4 regions of the Pseudarthrobacter cremeus genome follow, and region 2 is predicted to be linked to each of the others. Evidence: riboswitches for the same ligand, from Rfam matches in the RefSeq annotation. Region 2 holds a riboswitch; each other region holds the start of a gene.
The links. A riboswitch is a leader RNA that binds a small molecule or an ion and turns the genes downstream of it on or off. The one in region 2 is predicted to bind cyclic di-AMP.

Region 1: linked by a shared signal. The riboswitch ahead of ACS5PJ_RS02105 (LysM peptidoglycan-binding domain-containing protein) and the one ahead of ACS5PJ_RS11705 (C40 family peptidase) in region 2 are both predicted to bind cyclic di-AMP.
Region 3: linked by a shared signal. The riboswitch ahead of ACS5PJ_RS07640 (glycoside hydrolase family 16 protein) and the one ahead of ACS5PJ_RS11705 (C40 family peptidase) in region 2 are both predicted to bind cyclic di-AMP.
Region 4: linked by a shared signal. The riboswitch ahead of ACS5PJ_RS20435 (aggregation-promoting factor C-terminal-like domain-containing protein) and the one ahead of ACS5PJ_RS11705 (C40 family peptidase) in region 2 are both predicted to bind cyclic di-AMP.

Annotation. Positions count from the first base shown of each region.
Region 1 is NZ_JBPZHC010000001.1:477,128-481,330, reverse strand. It holds gene ACS5PJ_RS02110 (protein adenylyltransferase SelO) at 1-1,048, shown strand, start outside; gene ACS5PJ_RS02105 (LysM peptidoglycan-binding domain-containing protein) at 1,117-1,959, opposite strand; cyclic di-AMP (ydaO/yuaA leader) riboswitch at 1,963-2,135, opposite strand; gene ACS5PJ_RS02100 (aggregation-promoting factor C-terminal-like domain-containing protein) at 2,349-3,674, shown strand; gene ACS5PJ_RS02095 (TraR/DksA family transcriptional regulator) at 3,765-4,127, shown strand; gene ACS5PJ_RS02090 (DNA alkylation repair protein) at 4,131-4,203, shown strand, end outside.
Region 2 is NZ_JBPZHC010000005.1:301,750-305,952, forward strand. It holds gene ACS5PJ_RS11695 (HNH endonuclease) at 1-439, opposite strand, end outside; gene ACS5PJ_RS11700 (NlpC/P60 family protein) at 772-1,548, opposite strand; gene ACS5PJ_RS11705 (C40 family peptidase) at 1,738-2,412, opposite strand; cyclic di-AMP (ydaO/yuaA leader) riboswitch at 2,483-2,649, opposite strand; gene ACS5PJ_RS11710 (M23 family metallopeptidase) at 2,794-3,618, opposite strand; cyclic di-AMP (ydaO/yuaA leader) riboswitch at 3,622-3,841, opposite strand; gene ACS5PJ_RS11715 (iron-dependent transcriptional repressor DtxR) at 4,023-4,203, opposite strand, start outside.
Region 3 is NZ_JBPZHC010000003.1:230,216-234,418, reverse strand. It holds gene ACS5PJ_RS07650 (DegT/DnrJ/EryC1/StrS family aminotransferase) at 1-1,137, shown strand, start outside; gene ACS5PJ_RS07645 (acetyltransferase) at 1,134-1,769, shown strand; cyclic di-AMP (ydaO/yuaA leader) riboswitch at 1,899-2,074, shown strand; gene ACS5PJ_RS07640 (glycoside hydrolase family 16 protein) at 2,078-3,142, shown strand; gene ACS5PJ_RS07635 (glycosyltransferase) at 3,278-4,203, shown strand, end outside.
Region 4 is NZ_JBPZHC010000015.1:36,956-41,158, forward strand. It holds gene ACS5PJ_RS20425 (HAD-IA family hydrolase) at 15-695, shown strand; gene ACS5PJ_RS20430 (YdeI/OmpD-associated family protein) at 676-1,119, opposite strand; gene ACS5PJ_RS20435 (aggregation-promoting factor C-terminal-like domain-containing protein) at 1,172-1,954, opposite strand; cyclic di-AMP (ydaO/yuaA leader) riboswitch at 1,960-2,119, opposite strand; gene ACS5PJ_RS20440 (HAMP domain-containing sensor histidine kinase) at 2,212-3,744, opposite strand; gene ACS5PJ_RS20445 (response regulator transcription factor) at 3,752-4,203, opposite strand, start outside.

The DNA of each region.
Region 1 (4,203 bases), on a different contig from region 2:
CCTCGTCAGTGAATCCATGCACGCGATGGGCATCCCCACCACACGGTCCCTCGCGGTCGTAGGGACCGGACAGCCGGTCCGCCGCGAAACAATGCTGCCCGGCGCTGTGCTCACCCGGGTCGCGGACAGCCACCTGCGGGTGGGGAGTTTTCAGTTTGCCAGGGTCAACGGAGACACTGAGCTCCTCCGCCGCCTGGCGGACCATGCGATCAGCCGCCATTACCCTGCCGCGGCGGCGGCCCCGCAACCATATGTGGCGTTTTTCGATGCGGTGATAGCGGCCCAGGCGTCGCTGGTTGCCCGGTGGATGCTGGTGGGGTTCGTTCACGGCGTGATGAATACGGACAACATGGCAATCTCAGGCGAAACCATCGACTACGGCCCCTGCGCGTTCATGGACGCGTTCAACCCGGGCGCCGTCTACAGTTCGATCGATGAGGGCGGACGCTATGCCTACGCCAACCAGCCTCTCATCGCCGAATGGAATCTCACCAGGCTCGCCGAGGCGTTGCTGCCCCTGCTCCATGAGGACCAGGAGCAGGCTGTTGCGCTCGCCGTGGAGTCCCTCGGTGCCTTCCGCACGCAGTACAGCGCCGCGTGGTTGTCCGGGATGAAGGCCAAGCTCGGGCTGGGGGCGGGAGCAACCGAGGATATCGCGGCGCCGCTGGCGGACGACCTGCTGGCTCTGCTGCAGCAAGGGGAAGTGGACTACACCTCGTTTTTCCGCGGCCTCGGCTCAGCAGCCGGCGGAGCCACGGCAACGGTCCGGGCCCTCTTCGTGGATCCGGAGGCGTTCGAAGCATGGGCTGAACGCTGGCGGGCCCTGATGCCTGATGCGGAGGCCATGGACCGGGTCAACCCCGTGTACATCCCGCGGAACCATCTTGTTGAGGAGGCCCTTGCCGCGGCTACAGCCGGCGACCTGGGCCCGTTCAACCGTCTGGTGGATGTGCTGGCCGATCCTTACACGGAGCGGCCGGGCCAGGAACGCTATGCGGCCCCCGCCCCGGATGACTTCGGGAGCTACCGGACCTTCTGCGGGACCTGAGCATTGAATGGACGGACGACGGCGGCGGGTTGCTTGAGGCGGCCCGCCGCCGTCCGTTCCAGCCGGGATCACCCTACGCGGACGAAAGATGCTCCCGTAAGCCAGCTGATGGAGTGGACTTCGGTCTTGTAACCGTCCACGCCGCCGCTGACAACCTGGCCGTTGCCGGCATAGACGCCCACGTGGCCGGCAGTGATAACGAGGTCACCGGCGGCCGGGGTACCCACCACGCTGCCGTACTGGAAGAACTGGACGGGCGCCAGGTCCCCCACACTCTTGCCGACCGAGCGCAAAGCCTTCTCCACCATTGCGGTGCAGTCCTGCTGGATTCCCAGCTGGGAGTAGGCGGATGCCAGGATCGCCGGGCCGGCGGCGCCGGAAGGAGCCGGCGCCGCCTGGGCCGTTGTGGAAGCCAACCGGACCCCGGTGTTGGTCGGCGCTGCAGGGGCCGCAGCAGCCCTGGGAGCCGGAGCAGCGTAGCCGGCGCCCGGGATGCTGATCTGGTTGCCGGGGTAGATGATCGAGTCCATCGACAGGCCGTTGGCGGCCAGGACGTCTCCGAGGGCAACGCCGTAGGCGGCCGAAATGGCACCGAGCGTGTCACCCGAAACGACGGTGTGGACGTTGCCCGCTGCAGCGGGGGCAGCAGCGGCAACCGGGGCGGCTACCGGGGCAGCCGCCGGCGCGCTGGCCTGTCCCTGGATGTTGGCGGTTCCGGAGTTTTCCGGGCCATGGACACCGGCCTGGGCAGCAGTGCCGGCACTGAAAAGCATGCCTGAGGCGGCCACGGCCACAAGGGCCGGCCTGCCGATGGTGCGGGCGTGCGCCTTGGCTGCTGAGGACAGGCCAGTAAGCACAATGGAGCGGGCTGGAACGGCGCGGTGGCGTGCGGAAGCTGTGTTCTTTGACATGGTTGATCGCCTCTCCCATGCCTGCGGGGTGAGCTGTCGGGTTCGGGTCGGAGTCACCCGGCCGGCAACGCCTCCGCACGGGACGGAGTGTTGACGACTTAACCCCAAGACTTCCTGCGAAGCCGTGGAAATGTGGTTCCCCCGTCCCTGCCAGTTGAATGCGGCTGGGGTCCCGGGTCAGCGGCAGGGCTCGGCATACTGACGGGAATGTCCCGGCTTAAACCGGGGCACCGGACGACCATAACTTCTGTTCTGCGGCAATGTCACATTCCGGTAACGGAATGTAAGCGGTAGCGGTGCCTCGCTTTTGCTCCTGCGTGAACACCTGACGGTAACGATGTTGCAGGTCAGGGGCGCAATGGCGTATATGCCCGGTAGGCTCACAAACTATGTCGCGTTTTTTTCAAAAAGTGGGGCCGTCTGTCTCTGCCGCTGCTCTGGCGATGGCCTTTGCCGCCTCGTTATCGATGCTCCCCGCACACGCCGGTGACGACGCGCCCCCGGGCGGCTACCCGTCATGGCAGGACGTTCAGGATGCCAGGCAAAGTGAGGCCGGCAAAGCCGCAGAGGTCACCAGGATCAACGACCTTTTGGGCGGACTCCAGGCGCGGGCTGAAGAGCTGGGAAGCGCCGCGGTTACCTCTGCCGCCGAGTACGCGGTTGCCGATGCGGCCCTTCGGGACGCTACCGCCAGGCTGGATACCCTCGCCGCCCGGACGGCGCGCGCAACCGCTGACCTGGAACAGCACAAGAGGGAGATCGGAGCATTGGCTGCCCAGTCGTACAAGACCGGCGGCACCAATATGGGCTTCTTCGTAGCCCTGGATGCCGTGCAGACCAACAGCATCCAAGGCCTCAACATCGTCCAGATCGTCAGTGACAAAACAGCCGCACTGGTGAGCAAGGCCGCGGCGGCCGAACGGGTGTCCCATTCGCTGACCGACCAGGAGAAGGTGGCAAGGGCGGAGCGTGAGCGGCTGTCGGCCGAAGCGAAGGGCAAGCTGGAAACCGCCCAGGCGGCTCAGCAGGCCATGTCCCGCCAGATTACCGAGCAACAGGAGCATGGCGGGGAGCTCACTGCACAGCTTGCATCCCTCAAGGGCACCACCGCCGCGGTGGAAGGGGAATTCAGGCAGGGTCAGGCCGCCCAGGCCGCCTACGAAACGGCCCAGGCCGCCAAGCGCGCGGCGGCTGCAGAGCAGGCACGCCGGCAGGAAGAGGCGGCTGCCAAGGCAGCGGCCCTTGCTGCCGCGCAGAAACCGGTGAACCCGCCACCCGCGGCACCTGCCGCGCCGCCGGCCGCCGCACCCGCCGCACCACCGGCGGCCGCACCGGCACCAGTCCCGGGCCCGACGCCGGCCCCGCCACCGGTCGTCGTCGTACCTTCTGTCCCCGGCGGCGCGGTCAACGACCCGGCGGGGGCGAAGAGCTATGCGTCCGGGCGGCTTTCGGCGTTCGGGTGGGGTCAGGACCAGTTCCAGTGCCTGGCCCAGCTGTGGACCAAGGAATCCAATTGGCTGACCACGGCCACCAATCCCTATTCGGGCGCTTACGGCATAGCCCAGGCTTTGCCACCGGGAAAATACAGCTCTGCAGGGAGCGACTGGCTCACCAGCTACAGGACGCAGGTGGAGTGGGGCCTCGCCTATATCGCGGACAGGTACGGGTCACCGTGCGGTGCCTGGAACCACTCCGTTGCCAACAACTGGTACTGACCTGTCCGGACCCACAGTCCCGGCAGTTGGTGTCTGCCGTTCAGGCGCGACTGCCGAGCCGGTTGTGCATGGCCCGGCTAGGCTTTCCCCATGGCTGACTTCGAAAAGTTCCGGGTTCTCCTGGAGGAAGAACGTGCCCGGAAGCTTGCCCTGCTGCCGGCGCTGCGCGCAGACATTTCCTCAGCCAATGCCGCCCGGCAGGATTCCAATGTGGACGACGAGCACGACCCCGAGGGCGCCACGATCGCTTTCGAACTGTCCCAGGCATCGGCACTGCTGAACCAAAGCACCTCCGGGCTCGCCGACGTGGAGGCCGCCCTCCAGCGGATCCTGGAAGGAACGTACGGCACGTGCGCGGTCTGCGGCCGGCCCATCGCCGAGGGGCGCCTTGAGGCCCGGCCCTGGACGCCGTTCTGCATCAACCATGCCGCCACCGGGCGTCACGGACGGTAAGCCATGAACCAGAGGGTGCAGGATGCCGCCGCTTTCATCGACGCCACGCTGCAGAACGAGGGTTCGTGGTACCGGG
Region 2 (4,203 bases):
TAATCTGCCAGATGGTGCCGTGCGGCGGCTCGGGGACAAACCTCAGCTTCCACCCCATTTCAGAGGGGGTGTGGTCACCCTTGGTGTTGTTGCAGCGGAGGCACGCAGCCACGAGGTTTTCCCAGGAGTCCGCACCGCCACGTGACTTGGGCTGGACGTGGTCGATGGTGTGGGCAGCCTTGCCGCAGTAGGCGCACCGGTGGCCATCCCGCCGCAGTACCCCGCGGCGGCTCACCGCAGTGCTGTGGTTGTATCTGGGGCGGATGTAGCGGTTCAGGAGAATCACGGACGGGCGGCCCAAAATCTCCTGCGGCCCCACCACGGGGTCCTCGCCTTCCGCAACAACACTCGCCTTGCCTGTGAGCACAAGGACCAGCGCCCGGCGGAAGGTGATCACCGCCAGCGGTTCATATCCAGCATTCAGAACGAGAGTGCGCATGCACTTACCTCTTTGTGGCCGCACCCGTCAGGGGCACGAGGGCCGGCTGCCCCCGGCATATCCGGGCTATGGATCGACACCACAAGAGTAAACAAAGAAACCCTGGATCAACTAATCGTCGCCCACGGGAGAACTGCCGTGTCGGGTGGCGGCTCACCTGGCACCGGTTACAGGTCACTGTCCGGGATCAATGTCCGGGGCCCCCGGGGACAGCGAGCCCGGGGCGTCCAAGGACAGCAGACCGGCGCGCCCTGGGAAAGCATCCCGCGGCGTCCGGAGACAGCAAAGGACCCCCGCCGGCTGGCGGGGGTCCTTTGGGGCTGAATCAGCTGCTAGGAAACGCGGATGAAGACCGGTCCGGAGCCAACGTTGGCGCTGAAGACAACGGTCTGGTTGCCGTTGTAGCCGCCATGCACTGCCTGGCCGTTGCCGGCATAGACAGCAATGTGGGCAACGCCCGCGCCGCCGTCGGCGTAGTAGATCAGGTCGCCCGGCTGAGCCTCGGCGGCACTCACGGTGCGGCCCAGGCCCAGGTAGCCGGCAGGCCAGTCGTGGAAGTTGATTCCCACGGCGGCCAGCGAGTTGGTCACCAGCATGGTGCAGTCCTGCATGACACCCAGCTGTGCGTAGGCAGCGGAGAGGATTGCCGCGCCCTTGCCGCTGGCAGCAACCGGGGCCGGGGCGGCCGGAGCCGAAGCGGTGGTCACCTTCACAGCAGCGGCACGGGCCGGAGCGGCAGCCGGCGCCGCAACCGGAGCTGCCTGCACCTCGACTTCGGGCTCGGGTGCCTCGACCACGGGGGCCGGCGTCGTGGTGACTGCAGGCTTCTCGTAGGAAATGGCGATGGTCGACTCAGCCGAAATAACGGCGGGGGCGGAAACCTCAACCTCAAGGTTAGAGGCCGAAACCCCTTCATGCTGAACGCTGGTGTCGGCAGCGTTGGCTGCGATACCGCTGGTCAGGACCAGGCCGGAAGCAGCAGCGATAACCGCTGCCTGACGGCCCATGCCGCCGGCGTTGTCGCCGACAGCCTTGGCAATGACAGCCAGCGAGTTGGTCTTGGTGGTGACCTCGGCGCGGTGCCGTGCAGAAGTTGCACGAGTAGTCATTAATTTTCTCTCTTTCGATTTCCTCAGGACCGCGTGGCAGGCCAGGGGCTTTGGACGTGCCGGCATCTTGGGGGTACGCCGGCACGTCCCGAACGGGGATTTAGCGAAAAGGTCCAGGCCGGCACACGGTTCCGGCAGCGCGAGGGCTGCAGGAACCGGTGCCCGGCAGGAACCGGGGCGCGGAAGGAACTACTGCGCCAGGGTGAAGAAGGAAGAGGTGCCCGTGGAGGCAGCTGAGTGGAGCAGCGTTCCCTGTGAGGGGTTCAGCGCGCTGATCATCATGCCGTTGCCAACGTAGATGCCAACGTGAGCGCCACCGTTCTGCATGACCAGGTCACCGGGGACGGGGGTGGAGGTCGGCTTCATAGCCGTCCAGGCGTTCACCCGGGGAATGCTGATCCCGGCCTGGGCGTAGACCCACTGCGTGAACCCGGAGCAGTCCCAGCCGCTGGGAGTGGTGCCGCCCCAGACGTAGGGGTGGCCGATGCCGGTGTAGGCAATGGCGGCCAGACCGGATGCGGCTGCAGAGGAGACGGCGCCGGCGAGCTTGTCGGCGGCCTTTTCCGTTGCCCCGGCACCCTGTGCGGCGGTTTCGGCTGCAGTTGACAGCGCACGGACTCTTTCGATCTTCGGCGCGGCGGTGGTCTTGACCACCGGGCGTTCGAACGAAACAGTGGCCGTGGGAGCGGCAGTGACGGCCAGTGCAGACTGAGCTGACCCGGACTCGGTGGATGCGGACACGCCGGCGGTGGAATCCGCAGCGTTGGCCGGAAGCCCCATGGTCAGGATCAGACCTGACGCGGCTGCGATGACAGCAGCCTGGCGACCTACGGTCCCGGCATTGGCACTGACTGCCTTGGACACAGAGCCCAAGGGGTTGGTGCGAACCGTGTGCGCGCGGTGACGCGCAGAATTATGACGTGAAGACACGAAGGTAGCCTCTCCCAATGCCTGCGAGGTGAGCTGTCGGATTCGGATGGGAGTGCACCCGGCCGCGCTGCTTCCTGGGAAGCTTTGCGACTTAACCCCAAGGCCTTCAGAAATCGAAGACCAAAATTGGTTCCCCCGCCCCTGCCAGACGAATTCATGCGAACGGACCTTGAGCGGTGGCAGAGCTAGGCAATCCACTCAAGAACGTCAGCTTCGGAAAAGCTGGCGCGCTTTAGACGGTACAGGAGTTCTGAGCCAATGTCACATTCAGGTCACGGCATGTCACCTGAATCTGATAGTTGGCCATCATTTGGGTCAGAGCCAGCCGGTGGGGTCGACGACTTCGCCGTTGACCTGGACCTCGAAGTGGAGGTGGCAGCCGGTTGAGGCGCCCGTGGTGCCGCTGAGGGCCACGACGTCGCCGCGGCTGACCGTCTGGCCCATCTTGACGCTCGCCGAGGAGAGGTGGTTGTACGTGGTTTCGAGGCCGTTCCCGTGATCCACCACGACGCGGTTGCCGCCGCCGTACTGGTGCCACCCCACGAACGTCACGGTGCCGCTGGCGGCGGCCATGACAGGAGTTCCGCACTGGGCAACAAAGTCCTGGCCCCGGTGGAAGTCGCCGGCACCGCCGGTGATGGGGCTTACGCGGAAGCCGAACGGTGAGGCTGTGGTCAGTTGGGCCAGGGGCGCACCCAGGCTTCCGGCGGAGGCTGCGCGGGTGATGGACCCTGCGGACTGGGCGCTCAGCAGCTGCTTCAGCTTCCCGTCGGGATCGCCCTTCGTCACTACCGAGGAGCGGCTGAAGTCAATCTGCGCACCGGCGGCGGCCGAGATTTCGGGCTGCGGGGCGGCGGAGACAGCTGATGCAGGCTGCCCCGGCTCCTGCTGGGCCATGACCGGGCTGGTGGCCGGAACGGTAACGGTGAGCACAAGTCCCGTTGCAGCGAGGGCTATTCCGGCCTTTTGGCCGATGCCGCTGGCGGCTGCGAAATCCGTAATTTGCCGGAAGGGTCCACGCCGGCGGCGCGCTTCGCGCTGGGAATCGCGTGGCCTGTCGGCCGTAAAAACCTCGGCCGGACGCGGCACCGAGGCGGGGCCCGCAGCGCGACGGCGGCCCCTGGAGTATTGCGTGGTCAAGAATGTTCCTCTCTGGATAGCCTGCGAAGTTAGCTGTCGGATTCGGGTCAGAGAGTTCAAAGACCCGGTCCGCCGTGACAAGCACTTTGGCGCAGAAATATCCCGTGAGGATTCTTCATTGGAAGAGGCTTGCTGCTGACGGACTTCACCCCAAGGCAGCCTTGCGACTGCCGGTTGTGGTTCCCCCGCCTCTGCCAGTTAGTGACTCGTGCACCTGATCCGCTGGCAGAGCTCGGCTCCGGATCAGGTAACGCTTTTGTATCGACGTTCTGTGAAAACTATAAATGATTAAGTCGGACAGTAACAATTCCGTTATCTTTGCAGAACGGCGCTTACTGCGCTAGTGGCACGCCAGTCCAGGCTTGCCCGTGCCGGAAACCCGGAGCGCTCAGCAACCCGGAGGGTCAGCCGACTGAAACGAACACGTGCGCAGCGACTTCCGGGGGCAGCTCCAACGCCCCCTCGATACCGGGCACACGGACGGAAATGTACTCCCCTACGCGCTCCAGCGTGACCGAAGCGCCAGGCCGGATGCCGCCCTCATCCAGCTGGATCAGCAGTTCCGGCTCCACCTGGATGGGCTCT
Region 3 (4,203 bases), on a different contig from region 2:
ATCAATGTCATGGAACCATGGATCGGCGAGGACGAGACCCGCGCCGTGGCTGAGGTCCTCGCCTCCGGGGTGCTCACCCAGGGGCCGAAAGTGAAGGCCTTCGAGGCAAGGTTCAGCGCACTGCAGGAGGTGCGCCACGCCGTCGCGACCTCCAGCGGCACCTCCGCGCTGCACCTGGCGCTGGTGGTGGCCGGCATCGGTCCGGGCGATGACGTGGTGGTTCCGTCACTGGCTTTAATCGCCACCGCCAATGCGGTGACGTATGTCGGCGCGCGGCCAGTGTTCTGCGATGTGGATCCAGTCACCGGCACCGTGACTGCGGCCTCCGTCCGGGCTGCACTGACCCTGGACACCCGGGCCGTGATCGTGGTGGACCAAGCCGGCATTCCGGTTGACCTGGACCCCGTCCGCGAGCTTTGCGAGCGTCACGAAATCATTGTGATCGAAGACGCCGGATGCGCTGTCGGTTCCGCATACAAGGGCAGACCGGTGGGCGCCGGAGCGGACGTTGCCGTGTGGTCGTTCCATCCGGACAACGTGCTGACCACGGGCGAAGGCGGCATGCTGACCACCCACCGGGCGGACTGGGCGGCGCGGGCCCGGAGCCTCCGTTGCCATTCACTGAACGTGCCGGTGGCGGACCGTCGCGGATCCGGCGTCTGCACGCCGGAGGTGTACGTCGAGGTCGGCTTCGACTACCAGATGACGGATCTGCAGGCTGCCATCGGCATGGTGCAACTGGGCAGGCTGGGCCAGATCGTGGCCCGCCGTCGGGAGATCGCCGCTCGTTATGCGGCAGGCCTTTCCGCCCTGGCCGGGCTCCGGTTGGTTGCCGACCCACCGTATGGGGCCACCAACTTCCAGTCCTTCTGGCTCGAAGTCCTCCCGGGCTTTGCCACCGACCGCGACGGGCTCCTGGGCCGCCTGGCTGATGCCGGGATTTCGGCGCACCGCGGCGCCGTGGCTGCTCACCGGCAGCCGGCCTACCGGTGGCGGGATACGGGAAACGCCGGGCTCCAGGCTACTGAACGGCTCGCCGACCGGACCCTGGTTCTTCCGCTTTTCCACAGGCTGGACAACGTCGGACTGAACCGCGTCATGAACAGCATCCGGGCGGCCGCCGGGGTCCACCGGTGAGCGAACTGGTCCTGATCGCCGCCAGCGGACTGGCCCGGGAAGTCCTGACAATGGTCCGCGCCAGCGGGCAGTACGACGTCGTCGGTATGCTCGACGACGACAAGGAAATGGCCGGCGTCACCGTCGACGGAGCGCCTGTGCTGGGGACCATTGACGATGCACCCAAGTTCACCCACGCGCTGGTGCTCGTGTGCCTGGCCTCCGGGAAGTCCCGGGAAGCTGTGGTGGAGCGGCTGGCGGCCCTGGGCCTCCGCGATGCCCGTTACGCCACCGCCATCGATCCCAGCGTGGAGTGCCCTGAGGGCTGCCGGATCGGCCGAGGCAGCATCCTCCTGAAGAACGTGACACTGACAGCCTCCGTCACGCTCGGGGCCCACGTTGTGGCCATGCCGTCCGTGACCTTCACGCACGACGACGACGTGGCGGACTTCGCGACGTTCGCGGCCGGCGTGTCGCTGGGTGGGGGAGTCCGGATCGGCCGGGCGGCCTACCTGGGGATGAACTGCAGCGTCCGTGAACGGACGTCAGTCGGGTCCTACGCCACGGTGGGTATGGGGGCGGCCGTTCTAAGCAACGTGCCCGACGGCGAAACCTGGGTCGGCGTACCCGCCCACCCCATCGACAAGGGATAACCGAAGCTCGGGAACGCCGAGCGCAAGGGGACCCTCCGCAGTTGTGATTCCTGTTACCGGATTGTGATTATCACCCACCGGTCCTGTACGGTCGATCAGTGGGCCCGGCCAATCCGGACCCGAATCCGGGATGTTACGCCGAGCTCTGCCGCTTCCCGGAGTCCACTAGGTTTAGGCAGAGACGGGGGACCCAGAGTCCGGGCCTTGGCATTTTGCCGGCCCTCGGGGTGAAGCCGCAATGGGGCGCGGCCGGATGGCCTCATCCGAACCCGACAGCTAACTCCGCAGGCGTTGAGAGGTAATCACCCATGTCTGGATCAACCCAGTCGCGCGTTAGCGCGCGCCAAAAAGCTGTCCACTCCACCCAACCCACCACGCCGGATTCCCGTTTCAAGAACGGCTTCCTGCACAGGAAAAGCCCGCGCACTCTTGCGTTCGCTGCCGCTGCCGTAGCTGCACTCCTTGCAGTTTCCGCCTGCGGCCAGGCCCAGGACCAGTCCTCCAGCGCCGCCGGCAGCGAGCTCAGCCCGGTCACCGACACGTCAGGCCAACAGTCGCAGGCCCCTGCGGCTGAAACACCGTCCCCCTCAGCCACCACCGAACCGCCCGCGGCACCGGCAGCCGAGGCACTCCCGGCACCGGCCCCTGCACCCGCCACTATGGCACCCGTGCTGGCACAGGCCGCCGCGCCCGCGCCACTTGCCGCCACGGGCGGCGCTGCGCCGCTCGGCGTTCCCGGAAACTGGACGATGGCGTTCAACGATGACTTCAACGCCCCGTCCCTGGACGGCACAAAATGGTCCAACTGCTGGTTCTCTTCGAACTGCGGCACCATGAACAAGGTCAGCACCAGCCCCGGCAACGTTGCTGTCGCCGGCGGAAATCTTGTGCTGACCCTCAACTCCGCGACGTCAGGGGCGCTGGTCTCGACGAACCCCAAGGGCGGCGCCACCACCGGTTACCAGTTCGGCACCGGCTATGTCGAGGCACGGATCAAGTTCCCCGGTAACGCCAACGGCCTGTACAACTGGCCCGCCTTCTGGACCACCGGCCAGTCCTGGCCGTCCACTGGGGAAAACGACATCGCCGAGGTCCTCAAGGCCAAGATGACCGTGAACTACCACTCAACGTCCGGCGCACAGAACCAGGGCACGGTCCCCGGAAACTGGGCCAACGATTTCCACACCTACGGCCTCCACCGTACGGCCACTTCCTCGGACGTCTACTATGACGGCGTCAAGGTCAAGTCCTACCCCACCAACGACGGAAACGCACCGCAGTACATCGTCCTCAACGTCGGTGCCGCATCCACCAACCCCACCTACGGAGCTGCATCGCAGGTCCAGGTTGACTACGTGCGCGCCTGGCAGTAATTTCAGCCGGCCAAAGTTAAGGCGGACGGACGACGACGGGGCTTCCCGCAGCCGTCCGGCCGCCTTTGCTGTGTAATACCACAGTTATTCCCCGCTACCCCTCGGAGCGCGGTACCCCTCCAGTACACTCTTGCAATGAGGTTGCTTTACGCAACAGAAAGCGTTCCCAACCGAGACCCCGTGCTAGGCGACGGCAGCTCGATGATCCCCTACGAGCTGATCAGGCACCTCCCCGCGGACGTCACTGTCACGCTCCTGACGTATGGCGGTCCGGTACCTGTTCCCGATGACGTACGCGGGCGCTGCGAAGCAGTGGTCATTTTGCCCACCCGCCCCCGCCGCTCGGCGCTGCTACGCTCAGCTTTTGGCCTGAACGGCCTCGGAAAGCACGAACGGTCCACACCCCGGGCCACTGGGGCGGTATCCGAACTCTCGGCCAGCCATGACGCCACACTGATCCACGGTCCGCATGCCCTGTTCCTTTCCCACTACGTCCGGGGGCCCCTGGTCCTGCAGACAGTGGACCCCTGGTCCATCCGTGCGGGCATGGACACCGCCATCGCAGGTGGCCTGCAGAGGCCGGCCTACCTGGCCAGGGAACTCCAATCCCTGAGGGCGGAGCGCCGCCTCCCCCTGCGGGCGAGGCTCCTCACTGTGGGGGCCCAGGATGCCGTTGCCTGGTCGGCCCGGCTGGGCCGCCCGGTCAGGAGCATCCCGAACGGTGCCGAACCTGCAGTCCGGACCGGCAGTACGCGGACTGCGCCGGTGGCCTGTTTCGTGGGAAGCCTGAACTACGGCCCCAACATCGACAGTGCCTCTGTCCTTGTTAACAAGGTCGCACCGCGGGTGTGGCAGCGGATTCCCGAAGCCAGGTTCGTACTCGCCGGCCGCCGTCCCACCCCTGCCGTCCTCGCCCTCGCCGGGCCAAGAGTGAACGTTCTGGCGAACGTGCCATCCGTCGTCGACGTATTCGACGGCGCCGACGTTGCAGTATTTCCTGACGAACACGGAGTAGGGATACGGAACTCTGTACGCGAGGCGCTGGCCGCCGGCGTTCCCGT
Region 4 (4,203 bases), on a different contig from region 2:
GCAAAATGGGGTGCATGAATCCCTTCGCACCTGCCTCCACACGCGCGTTCACCTGCCGTGCCGCCCTGTTTGACATGGACGGCACCCTGGTGGATTCGACCGCCGTTGTCGAGGAGGTCTGGGGGGAGTTGGCGGACCGCTATGGCCTGGACATCGAAGAAATCCTGCGGACCTCCCATGGCGTGCAGGCCATCGACACCGTCAAACGGTTCGCTCCAGCAGGTTCCGACGTCGTAGCGCTCACCCGGGAACTCGGCGCCATGGAACGCGTGCGGACCGCCGGGATCATCGCCATCCCGGGCGCGGCCAGGCTGCTTGGAAGCCTTCCGGCCGATGCCGTGGCGTTGGTGACTTCCGCGGACCGGGTCCTGGCGGATATCCGGATGGACGCGGCGGGCCTGGCGATGCCGGGCACGTCCGTGACGGCGGAGGTTGTGACCCGGGGCAAGCCGCACCCGGAAGGCTACCTGACGGCGGCCCGCCTGCTGGGCGTGGAGCCCGGGGACGCCGTGGTTTTTGAGGATGCTCCGGCTGGAATTGCCGCCGGCGTGGCCGCCGGGATCCGCACTGTGGCGGTGGGGTCCAAGACGGGCCCACTGCCGCCGGGCGTGCTGCACATTCAGGACTACGCAGAGGTTTCCGCCTCGGTGACCTCAGATGCGCAGGGACGAAGGACTATTTCTTTCCGGCTTTGAGATCGGCCACTACCTTGGCGATCCGCCGCGACCGGGTTTCCTCTGTTTTGGCATCAGCGAGAGGCTCCACGTAGCGCCGCTGACTGCTGTAACTGAGGGTGGCGTAGAACGCCTGGGCATCAGGATCGGCCGCCATTGCCGCCGCGAGGTCGTCCGGAACCTCGACAATGCGCGGTTGGGTATCCAGCTCGACGTCCACCTCCACGGTGTCGCCGGCGGAGACCCCCGTGAATTCGCGGTTGTGCTCGCTGACCCCGATCAGGTTCTGGCCACCCATCACGGCGATGCTGCTGCGGTAGCTCTTCCCGTTGATGGTCACGACGACGGGCGGCCGCTTGCCTGCGCCCAGCCCGGCGACGACCTCCGCCGGGACCTCAATACCGGTCTTATTGCCGCTGCCAAGAATCGTGGTGGTGAATTTCATGGCCCCAGTATGCCCCGGACGGCTCAAAGCCGACAGGTATGGAGCCTTGTGCTCAGTACCAGTTGTGCGACAGGTGGAAGTTCAGGGCACCGCAGGGGGACTGGTAGCGCTCCTTGACGTAGTTCAGGCCCCAGTTGATCTGAGTGCGGTAGTTCGTCAGGTAGTCCGCTCCGGCGCTGGCCATCTTCTCCGCAGGCAATGACTGGACGATGCCATAGGCGCCGCTGCTGGCATTGGTGGCCGTTGTGGTCCAGTCGGATTCCTTCGTCCAGAGCGTCTTCAGGCATTGCATCTGGTCAGCCGCCCAACCGTATGATGCCAGCTGCCCGGCGGCGTACGCCTGGGCGCCGGCCGGGTCATTGACCGCCACTACCGGTGCCGGTGCTGGGGCAGGCTCGGGCGCCGCCGCAGGCGCTGGAGCGGGGGCCGGGGCGGCGGCAGGTGCCGGCTCGGCAGCCTGCGGGGCAAGGCTGATCCCTGCCGGAGCGGCTTCCGGAGCGGGTTTCGCCTGGACTTCGGCCGTTCCGAAGCTGAGGCTGGATCCGGCCGCGGCGGAGGTTTGAGCAGTTGGCTGGGCATCGCCCGCGGCCAGCAGTGAAGTTGACTCGGACGCCTGGCCGGCAGCGCCGACTCCGATGAGGAGCGCGCACGCCGCCGTGAATACTGCTGCACGCTTGCCAATGGAGGGAAGCTTGGCCAAGGATGCGGTGGGGGTGGATGTGGACCCGGAGGTTGCCGCTACCGGGGATGCTGACTCCGCTTCGGAAGCTTTCCGGCGGCCGTGCGGTTTCTGTGACCCGTTCTCCGGGCGCGTTTGTGCTCTGTATTCAGACATGATGGATCGCCTCTCACACCTGCGGAGTTAGCTGTCGGGTTCGGATGAGGGCATCCGGCCACACGGAAAGTTCACGTGCTGGCTTAACCCCAAGGGCACTCTTGGGCCCGGGACCGTGGGTCCCCCGCCTCTGCCTCTGAACGCGGAATCCGGGGAGCGGCAGAGCTTGGCGTCATCCGGATATGCAGCCCAAAGGGAACTGCACCCAATCGACGGTACAGGAGTTACAACCTTAAGTCACATTTTGGTAACAGGGATCACGACGCCGGTGTGTCACCTTGCGTGGTTGGGGAACCTGAAGGGAGGCGAAGCGTAAAGGCCGTATGGCCGGGGGCAGATGTCGCCGTGACGGTTCCGCCGTGCGCCTCAACGATGGACTGCACTATGGACAGGCCCAGGCCGCTGGTGCCCTCGGAGGCCGCGGCTCCGGAAGGGTGGGCGGTGCCCGCCCGGGAAGCGTCTGCGCGGGCGAACCGCGAAAAGGCCTTGTCCACGAATCCGGCCGGCATGCCGCCGCCGTCGTCCGTTACCGTAACCTCGGCGCTGCCATCAGCCGCCCTGCTGACCCCGGTCACCACGGTGGTTCCCGGCGGAGTGTGCTTGCGTGCGTTGGAGAGCAGGTTCACCAGGACCTGGCGCAGTTGCGATGCGTCACCGGTCACCGCGACCGGCTCGTCCGGCAGTTCGAGGCGCCAGGTGTGGCCCGGGGCGATGACTTTTTCGTCGCTGACTGTCTCGACCACCAGTTGGGTGAGGTCCACCTCGCTGAGTTTGAGCGGCTGGCCCTCGTCGAGCCGGGCAAGCAGGAGCAGGTCCTCCACGAGGGTGGTCATGCGCTCCGACTGGCTCTGCACCCGCGCCAAGGACTTCCGGCCGTCCGGCGTGAAATTCTCGGTCATCCGCATCAGTTCCGTATAGCCTCGGATGGCTGTCAGCGGAGTCCGCAATTCATGTGAGGCATCGGCGACGAACTGACGAACTTTGGTTTCGCTTTTCTGCCTCGCCTCCAGCGCATTGGCCACGTTGTCCAGCATCAGATTGAGGGCGTGGCCCACGCTGCCCACTTCGGTTCCGGGGTTGGAGTTCGACGGCGGGACGCGCACCGCGAGTGCCACCTCGCCCGCATCCAGGGGGAGCTGCGATACCCGGGTGGCAACTTCTGAAAGCTGCTCCAGCGGTTTCATGGTGCGCCGGATGAGCACGGTCCCGGCAAGCCCGATCAGCGCCAGGCCGCCCAGGGAAACGAACGTGAACGTCCACACCAGTGACGCCAGCGTGCTTTCCTTGGCTGCCAGCGGAAGTCCCGTCACCAGGACGTCGCCGAAGCCGGTTTCCACGGCCACGATCCGGTAGTCACCCTTGGAGAGCGGGCGGTCCACCGGATTGCCGTTCCGCGCCAGGGCGAGCAGGGTCTGCTTGTCCTCAGAGCTGAGCGCAGAGCGTGTGGTGTTCGGGTCCAGGTAGCCGCCGCTGTTGAGCTGTCCGTTCACGATGCGGGCGTTGAGGGTTCCCACACTCTGGCCGCGGGCGTCCAGCGGGTCCCTGCCGTTGAATCCGCCGCCCGAGGGAGGCCGCCCGGGATCGTTCGAACGGTTCGCGGCCTGGCTCAGCTGCTCATCGAGCTGCCGCGTCAGGAAGGAATCCATGGAAGCGTAACTGAACAGGCCGACGGCCCCGCAGATGGCCACCAGCAGAGCCATGGCGAGCAGGACCAGGCGGGTACGCAGGTGCCAGGTGGCGGGCTTCAGCCAGCTCCGTCTGGACGGCTGGGTGGCCAGTGATGAGGACATGGAAGGGCTACTCTGCCGGCTTGATGACGTAACCGGCGCCCCGCACGGTGTGGATCATGGGCGGGTGGACGGAATCGACTTTCTTGCGCAGGTAGGAGATATAGAGTTCGACGATGTTGGCCTGCCCGCCGAAATCGTAATTCCAGACGCGGTCAAGGATCTGGGCCTTGCTGATCACACGCTTGGGGTTCTCCATCAGGTAACGGAGCAGCTCGAACTGGGTGGCAGTGAGCTGGACGTCGTCGCCGGCGCGGGTCACCTCGCGGGTGTCGATGTTGAGGACCAGATCGCCCACCACGAGTTCGGCGGTGTCCATGGCGGCAACGCCGGACCGCTGGACCAGACGGTGCAGCCGCAGCAGGACTTCTTCCATGCTGAATGGCTTGGTGACGTAATCGTCCCCGCCGGCCGCCAGGCCCACAATCCGGTCCTGGACGGCGTCTTTGGCAGTCAGGAACA